Regions from separate parts of the Robertmurraya mangrovi genome, predicted to be linked through region 1. Evidence: riboswitches for the same ligand, from Rfam matches in the RefSeq annotation. Region 1 holds a riboswitch; each other region holds the start of a gene.
What was found. A riboswitch is a leader RNA that binds a small molecule or an ion and turns the genes downstream of it on or off. The one in region 1 is predicted to bind cyclic di-GMP.
Positions count from the first base shown of each region.

Region 2: linked by a shared signal. The riboswitch ahead of SM124_RS17530 (anti-repressor SinI family protein) and the one ahead of SM124_RS09000 (hypothetical protein) in region 1 are both predicted to bind cyclic di-GMP.
Region 3: linked by a shared signal. The riboswitch ahead of SM124_RS20085 (amidase) and the one ahead of SM124_RS09000 (hypothetical protein) in region 1 are both predicted to bind cyclic di-GMP.

Region 1 is NZ_JAXOFX010000004.1:274,752-280,912, reverse strand. It holds gene SM124_RS09005 (pre-peptidase C-terminal domain-containing protein) at 1-1,179, opposite strand, end outside; gene SM124_RS09000 (hypothetical protein) at 1,732-2,370, opposite strand; cyclic di-GMP riboswitch class II at 2,393-2,475, opposite strand; gene SM124_RS08995 (5'-nucleotidase C-terminal domain-containing protein) at 3,122-5,050, shown strand; gene SM124_RS08990 (hypothetical protein) at 5,184-5,369, opposite strand; gene SM124_RS08985 (helix-turn-helix domain-containing protein) at 5,418-6,161, opposite strand, start outside.
Region 2 is NZ_JAXOFX010000014.1:29,471-35,631, reverse strand. It holds gene SM124_RS17540 (acyl-CoA dehydrogenase family protein) at 1-1,333, opposite strand, end outside; gene SM124_RS17535 (helix-turn-helix domain-containing protein) at 1,583-1,906, shown strand; gene SM124_RS17530 (anti-repressor SinI family protein) at 2,244-2,393, opposite strand; cyclic di-GMP riboswitch class I at 2,424-2,516, opposite strand; gene SM124_RS17525 (hypothetical protein) at 2,764-2,964, opposite strand; gene SM124_RS17520 (pseudouridine-5'-phosphate glycosidase) at 3,343-4,257, opposite strand; gene SM124_RS17515 (carbohydrate kinase) at 4,285-5,379, opposite strand; gene motB (flagellar motor protein MotB) at 5,792-6,161, opposite strand, start outside.
Region 3 is NZ_JAXOFX010000019.1:17,172-23,332, reverse strand. It holds gene SM124_RS20100 (carbohydrate kinase family protein) at 1-867, shown strand, start outside; gene SM124_RS20095 (amidase family protein) at 1,006-2,472, shown strand; gene ypzF (protein YpzF) at 2,561-2,698, shown strand; cyclic di-GMP riboswitch class I at 3,095-3,185, shown strand; gene SM124_RS20085 (amidase) at 3,229-4,119, shown strand; gene SM124_RS20080 (PadR family transcriptional regulator) at 4,310-4,633, shown strand; gene SM124_RS20075 (HAAS signaling domain-containing protein) at 4,626-5,390, shown strand; gene SM124_RS20070 (DUF4097 family beta strand repeat-containing protein) at 5,387-6,161, shown strand, end outside.

The DNA of each region.
Region 1 (6,161 bases):
AGGTTCCATTGTCTTTTTATTATGTGTTACTTTTGCTGTTGGGAAAGTAGCTAAAATTTTATAGCTTTTTGTTTTCGAATACTCTTTTAAGTAAGATTTAATGTGAATAAAATATGATCCAGCTTCATTTACGTTGTAGTCAATGTACTTTGCATTTTTCCCTTTGGAAAAGCTCCCAGAAAGCTGATTTCCTTTTTCATTGTATAGTTCCATTGAATAAGAGAACGGTAGGTTTTCAAGATTAACACGGACTTGTCCCTTTTTTGCCACCTTTAATTCATATACATCTACATCATGTTGATATTCTAACTTTGCATTAAATGGTTTTCCCGATGTAAGTGCGTACGCAGTTTCTTGTGTATCGTTAGGCTCAAATGATTTGTCATGACTTACTTTATCAGGGAATGTAGCCTTGAATAGATACTCTGTGTCTTCAGAATATTGATTTTTAGGTGAGTAAACCACTACATAATATCTTCCTTTATCTTTAACAGTATGAGAGACATGATCCCATGACGTTAAGAGACTCGTTCTCAGTTCACTAAATTGCTCATTATAAACTACCACTCTATAATCATATGGTAGATTATCAATCCAAACCTTTATTTCTCCTGCTTTTTTCACATCTAACATATATACATCTTGATCAAAAGATGAATCAATTGTTGCTTTATAAATTTTCCCTGATTTCACTGAATAAGCATTTTCTTTTGTATCATTAGGTTCCAAACTACTATCATGAACAGTTGTATCAGAAGGGTAAGTCACTTTTAATTTGTATTCTTTAGAAGAAGAATATGAACCATTACTTTTTACTTGTATAAAATAGGTACCAGCATCAGATATTTCATATTCCGCCATACTAGCTTGATCAGCGTTGTCGTAATTTTTTCTTAATACATATAGATTATTTGAATCCGCATCGAACAATGAAGCCTCGTAATCAAATGGAAGATTTTCAAGGCTGACCCTAACTGTCCCTTCCTTTTTAATCTCAAACTTGTACCAATCATCATCTTTTCCATGTTCAATTTTGGCGTAAACAGGTTTACCAGATGAAATAGTTACTGCTTCACTTGCTGTGTCATTTGCAATTGGATCATTTGCTGCATTAACAGTAAATGTAAGATGACAAACTAAGAAAATTGTAATAACCAAGCCTCTAAAAAACGGTTTCATTGTTTATTCCTCCTGTGAAGTTTAATTGGTGAGTGCCATTTACCTATCGCCAATCGATTACCTTAATAATTCCATTATATGAAATATATGACTAGAATTAAATAATTCCAATATAATTTCTATAAAGTTACTTTTATATTATATTTATACTATCAATAAAAAAGAGAGTTCCTAAACAAGAACTTAATTTCTCACAAACACTAGTTAAGAAAGAGTATAAATTCAATAAAATGAATGAGAAATAATAAATAAAGATGTTGAGACTTACAGTCAGCTGATGTCCTCAAGGAGAAAGTTTAAAAAGAGATCTTGAGATATGTTTACGATACGGTTAACAAAATCACAAATATCAATAAAGGGGGAAAGAGCTTTTATATCAGTATTAAACCAAGACTTACTAACAAGACTTACTAACAATATGTATTAGGGTAAAGAGGTAAGCCTAGCCGTCTAGCCATTATAAATATTCTTATTTAAATGACATAGATTAGATAGCATCTTTAAAAAAAATAAAAAGAGAGACAACTAGTCTCTCCTCTCCATCTATCTATATTATTTATGTGAGCTATAATTCTTTTCACCAAGTGTATAAGTGAAAGTCACCATTTCTCCACTATTATCCTTTTTAACATACAGTGTATCGCCAGCCGGTACAGTAAGTGTTCCAGTTTGTCCTTTATTAGATGTATATGTAACAACTACATCTATCATATTAGGGTTTGAAACAGCTATAGTACGGGAATCCGCCGTATCTAGGTTTTGTTGGACCCCTATAGTTAATTCCAAGTTGTTAGAAGCTTGTTCATCTGTTACAGCTGCAATGTTAGCTACTTTTACCTCAGCTTCTTCTTTTCCTTCTACCGCTGCTGCATTTGCAGCTAATGCTGTTTTTAGGCTTTCAATATCTGCATTTGCTTGCTGCACTTGTGACTCAAGATTATTGATTCTCTCATTTTTGTTTTTAATAATTTTGTTAGCAGATTGAATATTGCGATATGCCTCATTCTCCGCTAAAACAATATTATCATTTGCTAGGTTTAGCTTGTCCGAAAGAGTTTCAACTTGACCTTGCAATGTCGTACCAAATTCTTTAATCGTGTCTAGATGTTGTGTACCTGTGTATGTTGCTACTCCTGTTGCTAAACTTCCTGCTACCAATACGCTTGCTACCTTACCTGAAATTAAACCCATGTTAAATCTCCTCCAATTTTTTATATTGGAGGTCGGTTGCACTACTGACTCCACATATTCCAAGTGCCCAAATACAGAATAAGCTTCAACGTCTCCTTCCAATGATTAACATGTTTTACAACGTTTACAATATGATTATAAGCCTAAATACTAGATTTGTGGCTAAAGAAAAATCGTAAAATTACCATATAATCCCACAAATATTTTCAAAATTTGCGTAATTATTTTTCGAATTTTTGATGGATTTGTCGAGAAAACAATTATAGGCTTAATTCTATTTTTTAGAATTTGGGTAAAAAAGCACAAAAAAAATTCATAAACTATCTATTTTTAATAGAATCATTGCTTTTATCCAGATAAGTTAACTGGCAGGATCTATTATTTTTTTGTCTCAAAATAAACTAGTTTATCACTACAGGACTTTGCATACTCATTCATATTCTACTAATTCTACTTTTACTGACATTAATAGGCATCGTACTAGCTTTATGTTCTTGAGTACTAATTTGACTAATAAACTGGTTAATTAGAATGTTATTCCTAAAATATTTATAGTTAAATATAAGGGATTTTTTAAAAATTATGGGATAAAAAGTAAACTAGTGGTATATTTTTAATGGATTCATCTGCAAATAAATTAATAAGGAGGTATTTAAACGGAAAGTGTCTATATATAAATATATAGACTAGACTCCTAGGCAACATCAGCTAGAGAATATAGTTGTTTCCAATAGACAAGGAGGAAATTAAATTGAAAAAGTTTAATTTGAATGTATTTATTTACACCACCCTACTTACCTTATTAGTAACATTTATTGTACCTACTAATTTACAGGCTTCCGCTTCAACAGGTAACTTCAACTTAACCATTCTACATACTAATGACACACATGCTCGTGTAGAACAACAACCACGATTATTTACCGCTGTTAATACTCTACGCAGTCAAAAAGCAAACACATTACTAGTTGATGCTGGAGACGTTTTCTCAGGAACATTGTATTTCAATAAGTTCAATGGTTTAGCAGATTTATATTTTATGAATTTATTAGGTTATGATGCTATGACATTTGGAAACCATGAATTTGATAAAGACTCTGTCACACTTGCCAATTTTATTAGACAAATGAATTTCCCGATGGTATCAGCAAACGTTAACGTTACAAAAGATGCATACTTAAGCCCTTTATATAGAGATTTCACAGGTAATCCTGCGGAAGGTGGAAAAATTTATCCTTCCATCATTAAAACAATCGGTGGGGAAAAGGTCGGAATCTTTGGGTTAACAACAGAGGAGACTTCTATTCTATCTAGCCCTAGTAAGGATATTGTCTATGAGGATTCCGTTCAAAAGGCTAGATTAACAGTAGACTCATTAAAAAGAGTAGGAGTTAATAAAATTATTGCATTATCACACCTAGGTTATAAGCCTGATATTAATCTTGGGCAGTTGGTTGACGGAATTGACATTATTGTTGGTGGTCACTCTCATACAACGCTTGATAAGCCATATGTAATTAACAAAACAGAGCCAACCCTTATTGTTCAAGCAGGAGAACACTTAAATTTCCTTGGTTCTTTAGATGTAACCTTTAATAGCACTGGTGTTGTGACAGGTTACAATGGTCAACTAGCAGACCTATCTACTTACTCTGAAAATCAACATGTTAAAACGAAAGTAAATGAGTACAAAGCAGAGCTTGAAGAATATACAAAAAGAATTGTCGGAAAAACGGATGTATTTTTAAATGGGGAACGTGCTGACGTACGTACAAAGGAAACTAACTTAGGAAACCTTATTACAGACTCCATGGTTGCCAAAGCAAATCAATTTGTAAAAACTCATATTGCTCTTCAAAATGGTGGAAGCATACGTTCATCTATCCAGGCAGGAGATATCACTTTAGGTCATGTCAAAACCGTTTTACCATATGAAAATACTTTAGTAACACTTGATCTTACTGGCGACGAACTTTGGAAAGCACTAGAACATGGTGTAAGCGGAGTAGAAACAGTGGAAGGGCGATTCCTACAAGTTTCTGGGATTAAATATAAGTTTGATCTAACTAAGCCAGTTGGCAGCAGAGTTTGGTCTGTTGAAGCTAAAACAGATGATGGATTTAAACCTCTTGATAAAACGAAGATATACAGAGTAGCTACTAATGCCTTTACCGCTGATGGCGGAGACGGATTTACGATGTTTAAAAAGGCTAAAGATGAAGGACGAATGAAGGAACTATTCATTGTAGACTATGATGTTATGGTTGATTATTTAAGTAAGTATAGTTTGGTATCCCCTAAGGTAGAGGGAAGAATTATACAGGAAGCTCAAGTCAGTAACGGAGATACTACCGCTCCTAATGCTCCTGTGGTAAACGGAGTTAAAAATTCAGATAAAAAGGTTACTGGTAAAGCAGAAGCTTATACAAAAATCTCTATTTATGTTGGAAAGAATAGAATTGGCTATGGTACTACGAAGAAAGATGGAAAATTCTCTGTTAGTATTAAGAAAAAGCAAAAGGCCGGTACTAATTTAATCGTAACTGCAAAGGATAAAGCGGGTAATGTCAGTAAGGCAATCGAGATTGTTGTTAGTAGCGAAGATAAAGGAAACGGCAAAGGTAGAGGTAAGGATAAAGGAAAAGGAAAAGATAAAGGAAAAGGTAAGGGTAAAAAGTAAAATATAATATAAAACTATTGAGGCCTTCACCACAATATTAATTACTGGTGAAGGCCTATTGTATTGATATGTTGATAGAAAAGTAAATCTATTAAAAAAACAGTGAATATCCTCACTGTTTCTTGTCATTATTTTAATGTTGAACAGGGATTCCTAGAGTTGTATACTGCGGTCCATGTTGAACTGGAATACCTGCTAGTTCTACCACATTTTCCTTACCATGTTGTACTGGAATACCTGCCGTATCAAATCCGAATGTAAAAGTAGCTGCACCAATTATAGTAAGAGCTAAAGCACTTGAGAAAATTAATTTTTTCATATATGACAACACTACCTTTCTAATAATTTAATATAATTCCATTTTATTCTAACACCGTGACAATAATTTTTCCAATTCTTCTTGGAAGATTTGCGCAAAAATTTCATTACCCTGCAATTTTAATATTTTGATAGATTCCTCTATGTAGTTTTTACCCTTTTCAATTTCTTCTAATTTAATATAGTTTTCCCCGGTTTGATAATGAAATTCAGCGAACAAATATAGGAGTTCCTTGTTAATACAGTGGCTGATTCCTTTTTTACTATATTGTAAAGATTCTTCAAAACTCCCTAACTCAGATAATACTTGGGAAAGAGAAAAAAGCACCTTTAAAACTACTCGATCATCTACTATATTTGGAAGCTTCTCCAAACTTGCCAAAGCTGAATTTAAAGTTATTTTTGCATTTTGAAAGTCTTTATTTTCATATAAGATGAGACCAATGCTATTCAGAATTTCAATTTCCCTTTCGGAAAAGTCTTTACGCTTTGAGTTGGTTAACTCTATCGCTTGGTATAAGAATTTCATTGCCTTGTCTGTATTATTTTCAAGATAATAAATACAAATTCCTTTATGCCATAATAAAAATTGCTTTAGGCTAGTATGTTGAAAGCTTGGATTTTCTTCCTCTCTATAAACAATTTCATATATCGCTTTATAATTTCTTTCTCTCTTATACTTATTGATCAACTCTTGAACTGCAACGAAATAATTTTGTTTATTTTTCGACGCCATTTCAAAGAAATAAGTTAGGTCTAAATTTAGTCTTTCTGTCAATTGATCAAGCTGCTC
Region 2 (6,161 bases), on a different contig from region 1:
TTTGTAAAAACCATTCGTGAACTTTGTATTTTTTTATTAACCTAAAAACCTCTAAACCTAATATATTAGCTGTCCCTTCCCATACCGTTAACACTTGGGCATCTCTTAACAGTCTTGGAGTTACGAAATCCTCAATATAACCATTTCCACCGTGCATTTCAATTGCTTCATGTGAGAAGTGTATAGCTTGCTCTGCTGATTCCATCTTTAACAAGGCAATTAGTAGTCTGTTCATGGCTCTATCTTTTTCTGAGATAGCCGAATCATCCCCGACCATTTGATCAAACATGGCAACTAGAGAAAAAACAGCAGATGTCTCTACCTCTTGCTTTGCAGCTAGTTTTACTAAACTTTCCTTTATCATAGGAAATTCTGCTAAGTACTGACCAAATGTATGACGTGTAAAAGCATATTTTTTAGCTTCAAGAAATGCCCTCTGCATAATTCCTATCGATGCAATTGCATTACAAACGCGAGATAAGTTTAGAGCTTCCATCATATAGTAAAAGCCTCTACTTGAATCTCCAACTACAAATGCTTCTGCCCCGTTAAAAACAACTTCTGCAGATGGAACGGCCCTTACTCCGAGCTTATCTTTTAATCTTCTAATTTCTAGATGATTTAATTCCCCGTTATCTTTACGCCATGGAACTAAAAATAAACTTAATCCTTTTGTTCCAGGAGGGGCACCTTCCATTCTAGCTAAAACCATTGCCACCCCGCATTGCCCTGCATTTGAGGCAAAATATTTCTCACCATAAATACGATATTGTCCATTTTCTAATACCGCTTTTACCTCATTTGCCCCTACGTCAGATCCCCCTTGACGTTCCGTTAAAAAGGTTGCTCCTTCAAACAACTCAACATCACCCGTTGAAACAACATGCGGTAAATATTTTGATTTAAGCTCTTCATCTGCATAATGATCAATCAAATAGGCTGTAGCCATTGTTAAGGTTACAGGACAATAAAATCCGGGTTCGGTTTGAGATAACAAATATCCTTGTGCATAGGAATAAATGTAGTTCCCTTTATGACCTAATTCAGGAATTTCCTTATGTACATAACCAACAATTCCAGCGTGATAGGTTTGCTCAACCGTTTTCTTGTAACCCTCGTTCACCCACACATGAGAAATATCATTTCCCATCTGATCATACTTAATCAGCTTAGGTTGCCCTTCTCGGTCCGTGTGGGCTGCCCTCTCATCAATCTCCGTTCCACAAAGTTCTCCAAACTGGTCTAACTCTTTGTCTGCCCATTCAAAAAAGGACTCATCTAAATATTGTTTAAGAATAAATTTCAAATTAGGATCTTCGTTATAAAAGTTCATCGTTCATCACCCTTTTAATAAAATAAAAACATTAACAAAATATTCTGTTAATTAATTATAACATTTCTATTAACACCAGACTTACCTATAAATGTAATTCACTACTTTTTGTAAACTAGTAATATAAATAGTTAACATTTGTGATAAAATAGTTATAAAATCACATAGAACAATCTGTTCTAAATATGGAACTATTTGAATTTATTTGATATGATTAAATTATATATAGACAAAGGTGTGTGAGACTTTATGATCGGTGATCGCGTTAAGAAACTTCGCCAAGAAAGAAAACTATCCCTATCAGAATTAGCTGAGCAAGCTGGGGTCGCAAAGTCTTATTTAAGTTCATTAGAACGTAACTTACAAAGAAATCCTTCTATACAATTTCTAGAAAAAATTTCTGCTGTCTTACATGTACCTGTGGACCATTTAATCCATGAACAGCCAAACAAGGATGAGTTAGATTCTGAGTGGCTTAAAATTGTAAAAGAGGCAATGGATTCCGGGGTATCAAAGGATCAATTTCGTGAATACCTTGAGTTTAATAAATGGAGAGCCAATCAAAGTAAATAAATGTGAAATAATGATATACTATGTATTGAACCTGTCTTGGCAGGTTTTTATTTTTTTCAAACAAAGGCTGTATTCGTAATGATTATTGTTATTTGTAAAAATCCAAAAGCCGATTTTTACCCTTAATAGTTAAAGAGTGCTACAAATTTAGATGGTAAGGCTTTTTCTAAAACTGATAACCTTTTAAGCCCAATAAAGCATGATATATTATAGGCAAAATTATATATGTGAGAAGCAACAAAGTTTTAGAAAAGAGCCTAAACAAAAAAGCATTTCTCAAAAGAAATATCCCTTTTAAGAAACACTTAGCTTTAACAATATTCATCTGTCTATAGCTTTAGCGATTCTCAATAGTCATTTCCTTCATGCCATTTTGACTTAGAAATTCTTTAATGTCTTCTTTTTGTAACCCTAACCTCCTAGCCTCTAATATCAGCTGCATCCATTCAAAGTCAAGTTCCTCGATGACCACTCTAGATTCAATCACATTCTTTCCCCCCAAAATACGATTCGTATTCCAGGCAGTCCAGCCATCATAGCGCTAGTTTCTAACTACCTTAGACCCGAGACTTTGCGTCCCTACCTTTCAATAGGTTTGCCTTTTTCTGTATCTAATGACTTGCTTCCTTACTCCCTATTTATAGTTTACTAGGTTCGGTTCATTATCATGCGGGTTTTTTGTCAATTATAAATATTTTGTGAACTCCTTTCTTCTACAATTCTTGTCATTTTTATACAATATTACGCTATCATATTCTTTATAAAGGTAAATAAGTCAAAAAGTCACTAGGGGGATTTAGACTTATTTGCTATTTTTCATCGAATAATTTTTTTGAACTTTGTCTCCATATAGGACTTTAGTCATTGACAAACTTGTCTTTTTGTTTATACATTTTTAACTTCTTGCTAGACATATTCACATGTATCCTTTCAAAAGTGATGGCATCAAAGAACGGATGATTGGTTAAATCGTTCCCACAAATCGGACAGGCCCACTCACCAAACTCACTACTACTATAAGAAGATCTTAGACACTTATCGCAATCTTTACGGTACATTCTCCTCACCTGTCTTCATGGTTTTTAAAAGCATGTTAACAAAAGAACCTTTATCACAAACAAATCAATCAGTGTTCGACCTAATGAACTTAGGATCATCCAACAAATCTTCTTATACTAAATATGCAATCAAAGTAGATTCATTCTAGGTAATAACACCTTCCTTACTTCAGTTCCTTAGACCTAAGAACACACCAAAACGTTCTTAATAATGAATTATATATTCTATTTTATTGGTTTCATCTATAAAATAGAATGGCACTCAGTTATTTTTGTTCATTTTATCGAACGATTAAATGTAAAAAAAACACTATATTGAACAGGGTAAACAAAAAAAAACGAGCCTTTATTAATTCCTAAGGCTCGTCCAACATATTTTTATTGTTTATTTAGGCTTACTGCGATTTGCGCTCCTACTTCTGCATTGTGTTTTACTAAGGCAATATTGGCTGTCAAGCTAGCTCCTTCAGTCAGTTCTTTCACTTTTCCTAATAAGAAAGGAGTAACCTTTTTCCCAGCAATATTATTTTCCTTTGCTTCTGCTAACGCTTGCTCAATAATATTTGTAATGAATGATTCCTCTAGTGCATCTTTCTCCGGAATTGGATTAGCAATCACTACTCCACCATTTAGACCTAAGTCCCATTTCGTTTTTAACATTTTTGCTGTTTCATTTGCATCTTCCACTCGATAATTTACATGGAAAGGACTTGTTCGAGTATAGAAAGCTGGGAGTAAATCTGTTTTATATCCGATAACAGGAACACCGTGAGTTTCAAGATATTCTAGTGTTAATCCAATATCTAAGATGGATTTTGCACCTGCACAAACAACGGCCACATTAGTTTGAGCTAATTCTTGAAGGTCCGCAGATATATCCATTGTCGTTTCAGCTTCACGGTGAACCCCTCCGATTCCACCTGTAACAAATATTTTAATATCTGCTAATGCTGCACAAATCATGGTAGCAGAAACAGTTGTTGCACCATTTTTCTTGTTAGCCAACAAGTACGGTAAGTCTCTTCTACTTGCCTTCTCCACTTCTTTACTTTGAGCTAAAAACTCTAATTCTTCATCAGACAATCCAATTTTTATCTTTCCATTTAATATAGCGATAGTAGCAGGTACCGCTCCCTTTTGGCGAATGATTTCCTCAACTTCTTTTGCTGTTTGTACGTTCTGTGGATAAGGCATTCCATGTGAAATAATCGTTGATTCTAGAGCAACAACGGGCAGATTTTTTTCTCTTGCTTCAGCAACCTCTTTAGAATATTCAAGATAATTATTTAACATATTTATTCTCCTTTAAGGAAATTTTATTTAAAAATATTGACTATTTGTTTCCTCTATTTTACTTGGACTCAAGTTAGAATTAACCGTTTCTTTTGATTGTAAAGTTAAGATCGAACAGGTCATTCCAACTTTACATGCATTTTCAATATTTACCCCTTTTAATGAAGCATACATAATCCCGGCTACCAAGGAGTCTCCAGCACCTGTTACGTCTACCACTTCTACTTTAGGAGGAATTAAAACCCCTGATCCAAGATCTTTCGTATAGTAGATTAGCCCTTTATCGCCTCTTGTAATAATGACTTTCTCTACGCCTTTTTCCATGATGATCTCAGCGGCTTTAAATAAATCAGCTTCACTGGAAATTTTATAACCTGCGAGAGCTTCTGCCTCGTCTTGGTTAGCAATTAGCCACTTAACACCTTTTAAGCTTACTGGAAGTCGCTTTACTTTCGGTGTGGAAACTGTTGTTATACAAACGGGAATATTCTCTATTTCACAGCGAGTGATTATTTTCTCTAAAACATCTGCTGGGAAGTTTGTATCTATCATCACCAGTTCTGCAGAAGCAAAGTAACCCCACTTCTCATCTACAAAATCAGGATTAATGGAATCATATATAGACATACTAGCAAATGCCACTTGTAATTCTCCATCTTTATCAAGAACAGCTGTGTAAGTACCTGTTGATTGATTAGGAAGTTTTTGTGAAGGATCTACTTCTACAAAAGTTGCTGTTTTTTCGAGTAGCCATTTCCCCTCATGATCCTCTCCAACTACAGTCATTAAGGAAACATCTACATCCAGTCTCCCCAAATTCTCAGCTATATTACGTGCCACTCCACCACAAGAGGCGGAGCTATTAACAGGATTAGATGTGTGATTAACTAACTCTTCTAGCATCTGAAACTTTCTATCAATATTTGCTCCTCCTACGCAAAGAACTCTCTTTTTCTTTGGGATTACATATGCTCTACCTAGGAGTTTTCCTTGCTTTGTTAAAGAAGATACATAACCTGCAACAGCTGAACGAGATAAGCCAGTCTTGTCCGCAAGGTCATTTTGTGAAATAAAAGGATCCTCTTCAATGAGATTCAAGATTAAAGATTCTTTTTCACTCATGGTTTATCGCTCCCAAAATTATTAACAACACATGTCCTTATTATAAACAAATGTCTAAAAATGATGCAAGGTATTTTCTAACAAACCTTAATTTATGTATCGATAATAGCTTTACACGTATTGTCAATATTGATTATTGAATATTTCGTGAATAATAATTGTCTATAATGTGAACTTTGTCATATAATAATACCAAGATAATCCAATACGAAAGGGGTATTTCCATGACGGTGATTCATGTAATTAATTTTACAGTTCCGATTGCATGCATGTTTTTAGCTGGTGTTTTATTAGATCGTATGTGCAAACCGGAAGTACCGAAACAAGAAGTTAACGAGTAAATAAATCTATCAATAGTTTAATTACGAAAAGACGCATAGGTTTATACCCCATGCGTCTTTATTTTTAATTATTAATTTCTCGGTAATATAAGTATTTCTACACGTCTATTCTTCGCTTTACCTTCAGTCGTTTTATTAGAAGCAATCGGGTTAAATTCCCCAAATCCCTTTGCACTAAACCAACTAGGATCTAATTGATCGTTTTCCAACAGAATCTTCATAAAATTAATCGAACGCATCACACTTAATTCCCAGTTTGATGAGAACCGTGCATTCTTGATGGGAACATTATCCGTATGACCACTAATAACAATATTTCTAGGTGGACTCATGACTAACAAGTCTGATATTTCTTCAGCAATTTTTAAGTCCTGTCTTCTTACTTCATCACTTCCTGACTCAAACAACACGTTGTCACGAATCATTACTAGTAACCCTTCG
Region 3 (6,161 bases), on a different contig from region 1:
AGTCCTGGAGGAGCACCTGCGAATGTTTCAGTAGGAGTGGCCAGACTAGGACTGCCTTCAGCATTTTTAGGGAAAGTTGGACAAGATATTCTCGGCAAATTTTTAAAAGAAACGTTAGAAGGTTATGGAGTAAATACAACGACAATGGCCATGAGTGAGGAAGCTAGAACAGGAGTTGTATTCGTTACCCTTGGTGAAGGCGGGGAAAGAAGCTTTGACTTTTACATTAACCCAAGTGCAGATACCTTTTTATCCACGGGTGATATAAAAGAAAGTGATTTCAACTCTGCTCGAATTCTGCATTTTGGTTCCATTTCGCTCATTCATGAACCATCTAAGTCCGCTACGCTAAAAGCTATAGAACTTGCCAAGAAGAACGGTGTGCTCATTTCATATGACCCGAACCTGAGATTGGGATTATGGGAAAGTGAAGAACAGGCCAAAGAGAGTATTATGGAGCTTCTATCTGAGGCAGATATTTTAAAGATTTCTGAAGAAGAGCTAGAATTTTTAACAGGTGAGAAAGAAATTGACAAGGGAATTGAAAAGCTGGCTCCTTATCATATTCCCTTTATTGCCATTACCTTAGGGGCAGAGGGAAGTGTTCTAGTAACGCAAGCGGGTAAAGTGGAGGTTTCCGCTATGAAGGTGGAGGCTGTGGACACAACGGGTGCGGGAGACGCATTTGTTTCTGGGATGCTTTATTGTCTTCATGAGCGAGAAAAAGGTTTAGAGGATTGGAGTCTAGAGGAAATGAAAGAGCTAGGTCGCTTTGCCAGTGTTTCAGGGGCTTTAGCTGCTTCAACGAAAGGTGCTATGACAGCTCTTCCAACACTTGAAGAAGTGAGAACCATCTTATCCCGTTAATAAGTATATTAGAGGGCATCCATATAATAAGGATGTCCTTTTCTAGCTTTGAGTAGGTATCCAGTATTTTTTATTTGACGGAATTGCTAGAATATTTTATAAATAAAGCATCACAAGATGAAGGGGAACACTTTTACTATGGAAAACTCACGCCTAAAGAAATTACATGATGAATGGCTAGTTGAAGCAACAATAGATGAAATTCAAGAGAAACTAGCTAATGGTGAAATATCATCAAAAGATCTAGTGTTAATGTATCTATATCGAATTGGCCAGTATGATAAAGACAAAATTAATTCTATCTTAGAAGTAAATCCAGAAGCACTACACATTGCAGCAGCTCTTGATGCAGAAAGAAAAACAAAAGGTCCAAGAGGCCCTCTTCACGGAATACCGGTGCTAGTAAAAGATAACATAGATACAGCTGATCACATGCATACTAGTGCAGGTTCTCTTGCTCTTGAGAACTCTTATGCCCTTGAAGATTCGCATGTTGCTAGCTTACTTCGCGAGGCAGGGGCCATTATTCTAGGGAAAACGAATATGACAGAATGGGCTAATTTTATGACTGAAGGAATGCCTAGCGGTTATAGCTCTAGGGGCGGACAAGTCTTAAACCCGTATGGACAAGGGAAATTTGATGTAGGTGGGTCAAGTGCAGGTTCCGGTGCGTCGATTGCGGCAAACCTCGCTACCGTTGCAGTAGGTACGGAAACTTCAGGTTCGATTTTAAGTCCTGCAAGTCAAAATTCCTTAGTCGGAATTAAACCGACAGTCGGTTTAGTAAGCAGAAGAGGGATCATTCCTATTGCTCATAGCCAAGACACGGCTGGACCAATGACAAGAACGGTAAAAGATGCAGCTTACTTACTGAATGTCTTAACGGCTCATGACGATAGAGATCCGATTACATTAACGAATGCGAAATTAGTCAATGTAGACTTTACTCAGTTTTTAAACCCTGAAGGATTAAAAGGGGCACGTGTAGGAATAGCAAGAGAAACGTATTTTGACTACTTAAAAGATGGACAGAAGGTAGTGTTGGAGCAAGCCATTGAGAAGCTTAAAGAACTTGGTGCTGACGTTATTGAAAATATAGTGATTCCTTCCACCAAATATGAGTGGAGCTATGATGTACTTGGGTATGAATTCAAGTCTGATCTTAATGCATACCTTAAGGGCCTTCCGTCGTACGTCCGTGTACGCACGCTTAAAGATGTCATTGACTTTAATAATCAAAACAGTGAGCGAACTTTAAAGTATGGCCAAAAAATATTAGAAGAAGCGGAAGCTACATCTGGAACCTTGACAGAGGAAAAATATCTTCAGGCTTTAGAACAAGATATATACCATTCCACTGAACAAGGAATTGATTTTGTATTAGCAGAACACCAGTTGGATGCAATTTTGTTCCCTAATAACTTTGGTGCTGGTATCCCAGCAAAAGCTGGATATCCATCCATCACCGTCCCAGCTGGTTATACAGAAGAAGGAGAGCCAGTGGGAATTACTTTTACTAGCCATGCTTTTAGTGAAGGAAAGTTAATCGAGCTAGGATATGCATTTGAACAAGGGACCAACCACCGTAAACCACCTGAGTTATAAGTTAAAATCTGGTCTATAGCAATATTGTATAAGGCGATTCTCGGTAACCCATACTACCATTGAAGTATCCAAAAAGGAGACGAGGTACATGGGAAGAACCAAACTTGGAAATGCTAACGCACAAAGGAACAATAACAAAAAACGAGGAAAAACTAGCTCAGAACTAGTTGAATTCTCAACAACAGAAAAAGATGAAATCATCCCTAACAAACCAGTAGGGAAATAGGATCGTTATTTTTATCCCCTCATAATTGGAGGGGATATTTTATTTACTATATGGTTATATTTTTAGGGCCATTTTCTTAAGATTTTAATCTTAACTACATTAGAACACCTGAGTTGATTGTAGCGGAAGGCACTTGACTCCAGCAGGAAATAGAGAGAATGGGAGACCCCACAGGCGGTAACGCCGAGGAGGCTCCCATCTCTCCCTGCGGAAAGCAAGTGCCTGGAGCGGAAAGGAACGGGCAACATAATTAAGTCTTTTAGAAATAGAAAGGTTGGTAACTTTTTACTTATCAATTTCGCCCTAATAACTTACTTTTAACCCATATAATGGATATCCAAATTCACGTTTTGTCCATGTTAAATAGGTCCATAATCAGCTATAATTAGAAAAAATAACCGAAAAAGGCAAACTTGTTGAAAAGCAAGGACGCAAAGCTATGGGCCTAAACGAGCAATGTTGCTTGCATGGTTGCCAAGCTGCCGGACTCCTTCAAAGGATGTCTTGGCATCAATGGAGGAGTAGACAACATGAACAGTAGAATCAACAAACTTAGCCTCATTTTCTTATTAGGACTTGGATTAATGCTATCAACCATACCTTCAAAAGCAGAAGCAAACGTTAGGGCACCACTCTCAACATGGCTATGGGATACAGCTAAAATCCAGACTAAAGGTGATGAAATACTTAGCTTTTTAGAAAAGCAAAATGTGAAACAAGTATACCTACAAGTCAACTCACAAATTCCCGTATCCGCCTATAAACAGTTTATAAGCAAAGCTTCTAGAAAATATATAAAAGTTCATGCATTAGATGGGGCACCTGATTGGGTCTCACCAAATGGTGGACAACATTTAAAAAGCATGTTTGACTGGCTTCGTGCTTATCAAAGACAAGCTTTACCACAAGAACGTTTTTCCGGTGTTCATCTTGATGTTGAACCATATTTACATTCTAGTTGGAACTCGGATTATGATAACTCAGTACTGGCTTATCAAAAAATGCTTTCTAATGCCAAGGTCTATTCGGGGCAATTAAAATTACCTCTTGGAGCAGATATCCCCTTTTGGTTTGATGAAAAAATGTACAATAATTCTTACGGCAAAGGGGACTTAGCGAGCTGGGTCATTCGAAATGTTCATTATATCTCAATTATGGCCTATAGAGATCAAGCAGTAGGTCCAAATGGAATTATTGAGTTAGTAAAAAACGAAGTGAACCTAGCAAATAAACTAGGAAAAGCTATCATCATCGGAGTTGAAACAGGACAATCCTATGAAGCTCAATATGTGAGCTTTTATGAAGAGGGGCAAGCATATATGTTTAATCAGTTACAGCTTGTTCAATCAGCTTACTCTAAAGTTAGAAATGTATCGTTTGCGATTCACTATGTAGATAGTTGGATGGCAATGAAGCAGTAAACGTCAGGCCGGATACGGTCTGGCTCTTTTTTTGGCAATAAATAATAAAATTACCAAAATTTATTATCTACTACCTTGCAATGTTCACTACTGTATATTATTATAGTAGCTGTGGAAAATATTACTAAGTATTAGTGGCTATTGATTAATATCTAATAGTGATTAAAACAGAGTAGAGGATGTGTATTCCTTGAATGTGCAATTTAAAAAAGGTGTTCTCGAGTTGTGTGTGTTAATTCTGATTTCAAAAAAAGATCAGTATGGATATGAATTAGCTCAAAATATCTCGAATAAGATTGAGGTGGCTGAAGGAACACTTTATCCGTTATTAAGAAGGTTAACAAAAGAGGATTACTTTACAACTTATTTAGCAGAATCTACTGAAGGACCTCCTAGAAAATATTATTCAATTACAGATAAAGGCAACGAATATATGAAAGATTTAGTAGATGATTGGAAGCAATTCTCTAATGCAGTAAATCAATTTATTGAGGAGGGACTTCATCATGAATAATGAATTTTTAAAAAGACTTGAGACACTGTTAAGTAAAGTTCCAGAAAGTGATCGACGGGAAATGCTATACGATTATGAGGAACACTTTCAAATAGGTTTAGCCAATGGGAAAAGTGTGGAAGAGTTAACGGCTGAATTAGGAGATCCGTATGTCATAGCGAGAGATTTACTGGCTGATTATCGAGTAGGTAAGGATGAAGTTGTACAACAGACAGAGGAGCAAGTTCAAGAACAAGTACAACCTTTTCAAGAACAAATTCAACCAGAACAACAACCGCAACCTAGCCAACAAGAAGTAAACAGTAAAGAATTAACTATGGATGAAAAAGCAGAGCTGGCAGCACTTAAAGCTGCACTCTATAAACCAGCACCTATTCCAACTCCGATGGGAACATCTGAGCCGACAAGATCAACATCAGGTCGTAGTGCGTTTGGTTCTTTCATGGTAGGAATGAGTTTACTGTTGTTTAATCTTATTTTTATCGTAGGACCGGCAGCAGGAATATTTGCAGCTTATATTTCTATTTGTGCAGTAGCCCTTGTGTTTACTTTGTCACCTTTAGTGCTTATTTCTTCCTCGTTTCTAGGTTTTAGCCACGAAAGTTTAGCGGTAAACTTTTTCGTATCACTCGCTTTAACTAGTTTAGGTATGTTAATGGGAATCGGTATGATGTATGTTGGAAAATATTTATTTAAGGGATTAGCAGGGTATACAAAATTAAACGTTAGAATGGTGAGAGGAGGTAGAGCGGCTTGAAAAAATTTGTCCTAACATTAGTTGTACTATTTGTTATTGGAGTCGCAGGAACACTTGTTACTCTAAATGTGTCAGGTGGATTCTCCCTAGAAAAATATGATGTAAACGATAAGGTAACGGTTAATAATCAAAATATTAATGATATCAACATCAAGTTATCATCAACTGACATTACTGTACTACCTACATCAGAAAATGAGATTTCAGTAGAATTAAAGGGAAAAATTAGTAAGAGGTTAAAAAATGATTTGAAACTTGATGTTAAAGAAAAGGGTAATACTTTAGATATATCATTGTCAGGGGAAGATCAAATCAAGTTTAATATTGGAGTTCTTATTGTTGAAACCGAGGTAAACGTTTTATTGCCTGAAAAAATCTATGAATCTATAAATGTTCACACTTCTTCAGGAGAGATTGCGATTGAAGGGCTTCAATCAAAGGACTTTATTCTAGATGTGAGCTCAGGTGAGATTATTGCTGAAGATTTAAAAGCGGAAAGAATAATGAAATTTAGTGCTACTAGTGGCGAGATTAGAACAAAGAATACTACCGCTGAGAAAATTGAATTTGAAGCCAGTAGCGGAGATTTCATTGTTCAAGATCAAAACTCGAAGGAGTCTACTTTTATTGTTTCGTCAGGTGATATGCAACTAACGGATGTAACAGGAAATATCCAATTGGAGGCTTCGTCAGGAAGTATTTCCATATCAAACAAAGAAGTATCTGGTAACATTACAGCTGATATCACAAGCGGTGATGTAGAGGTGGAAT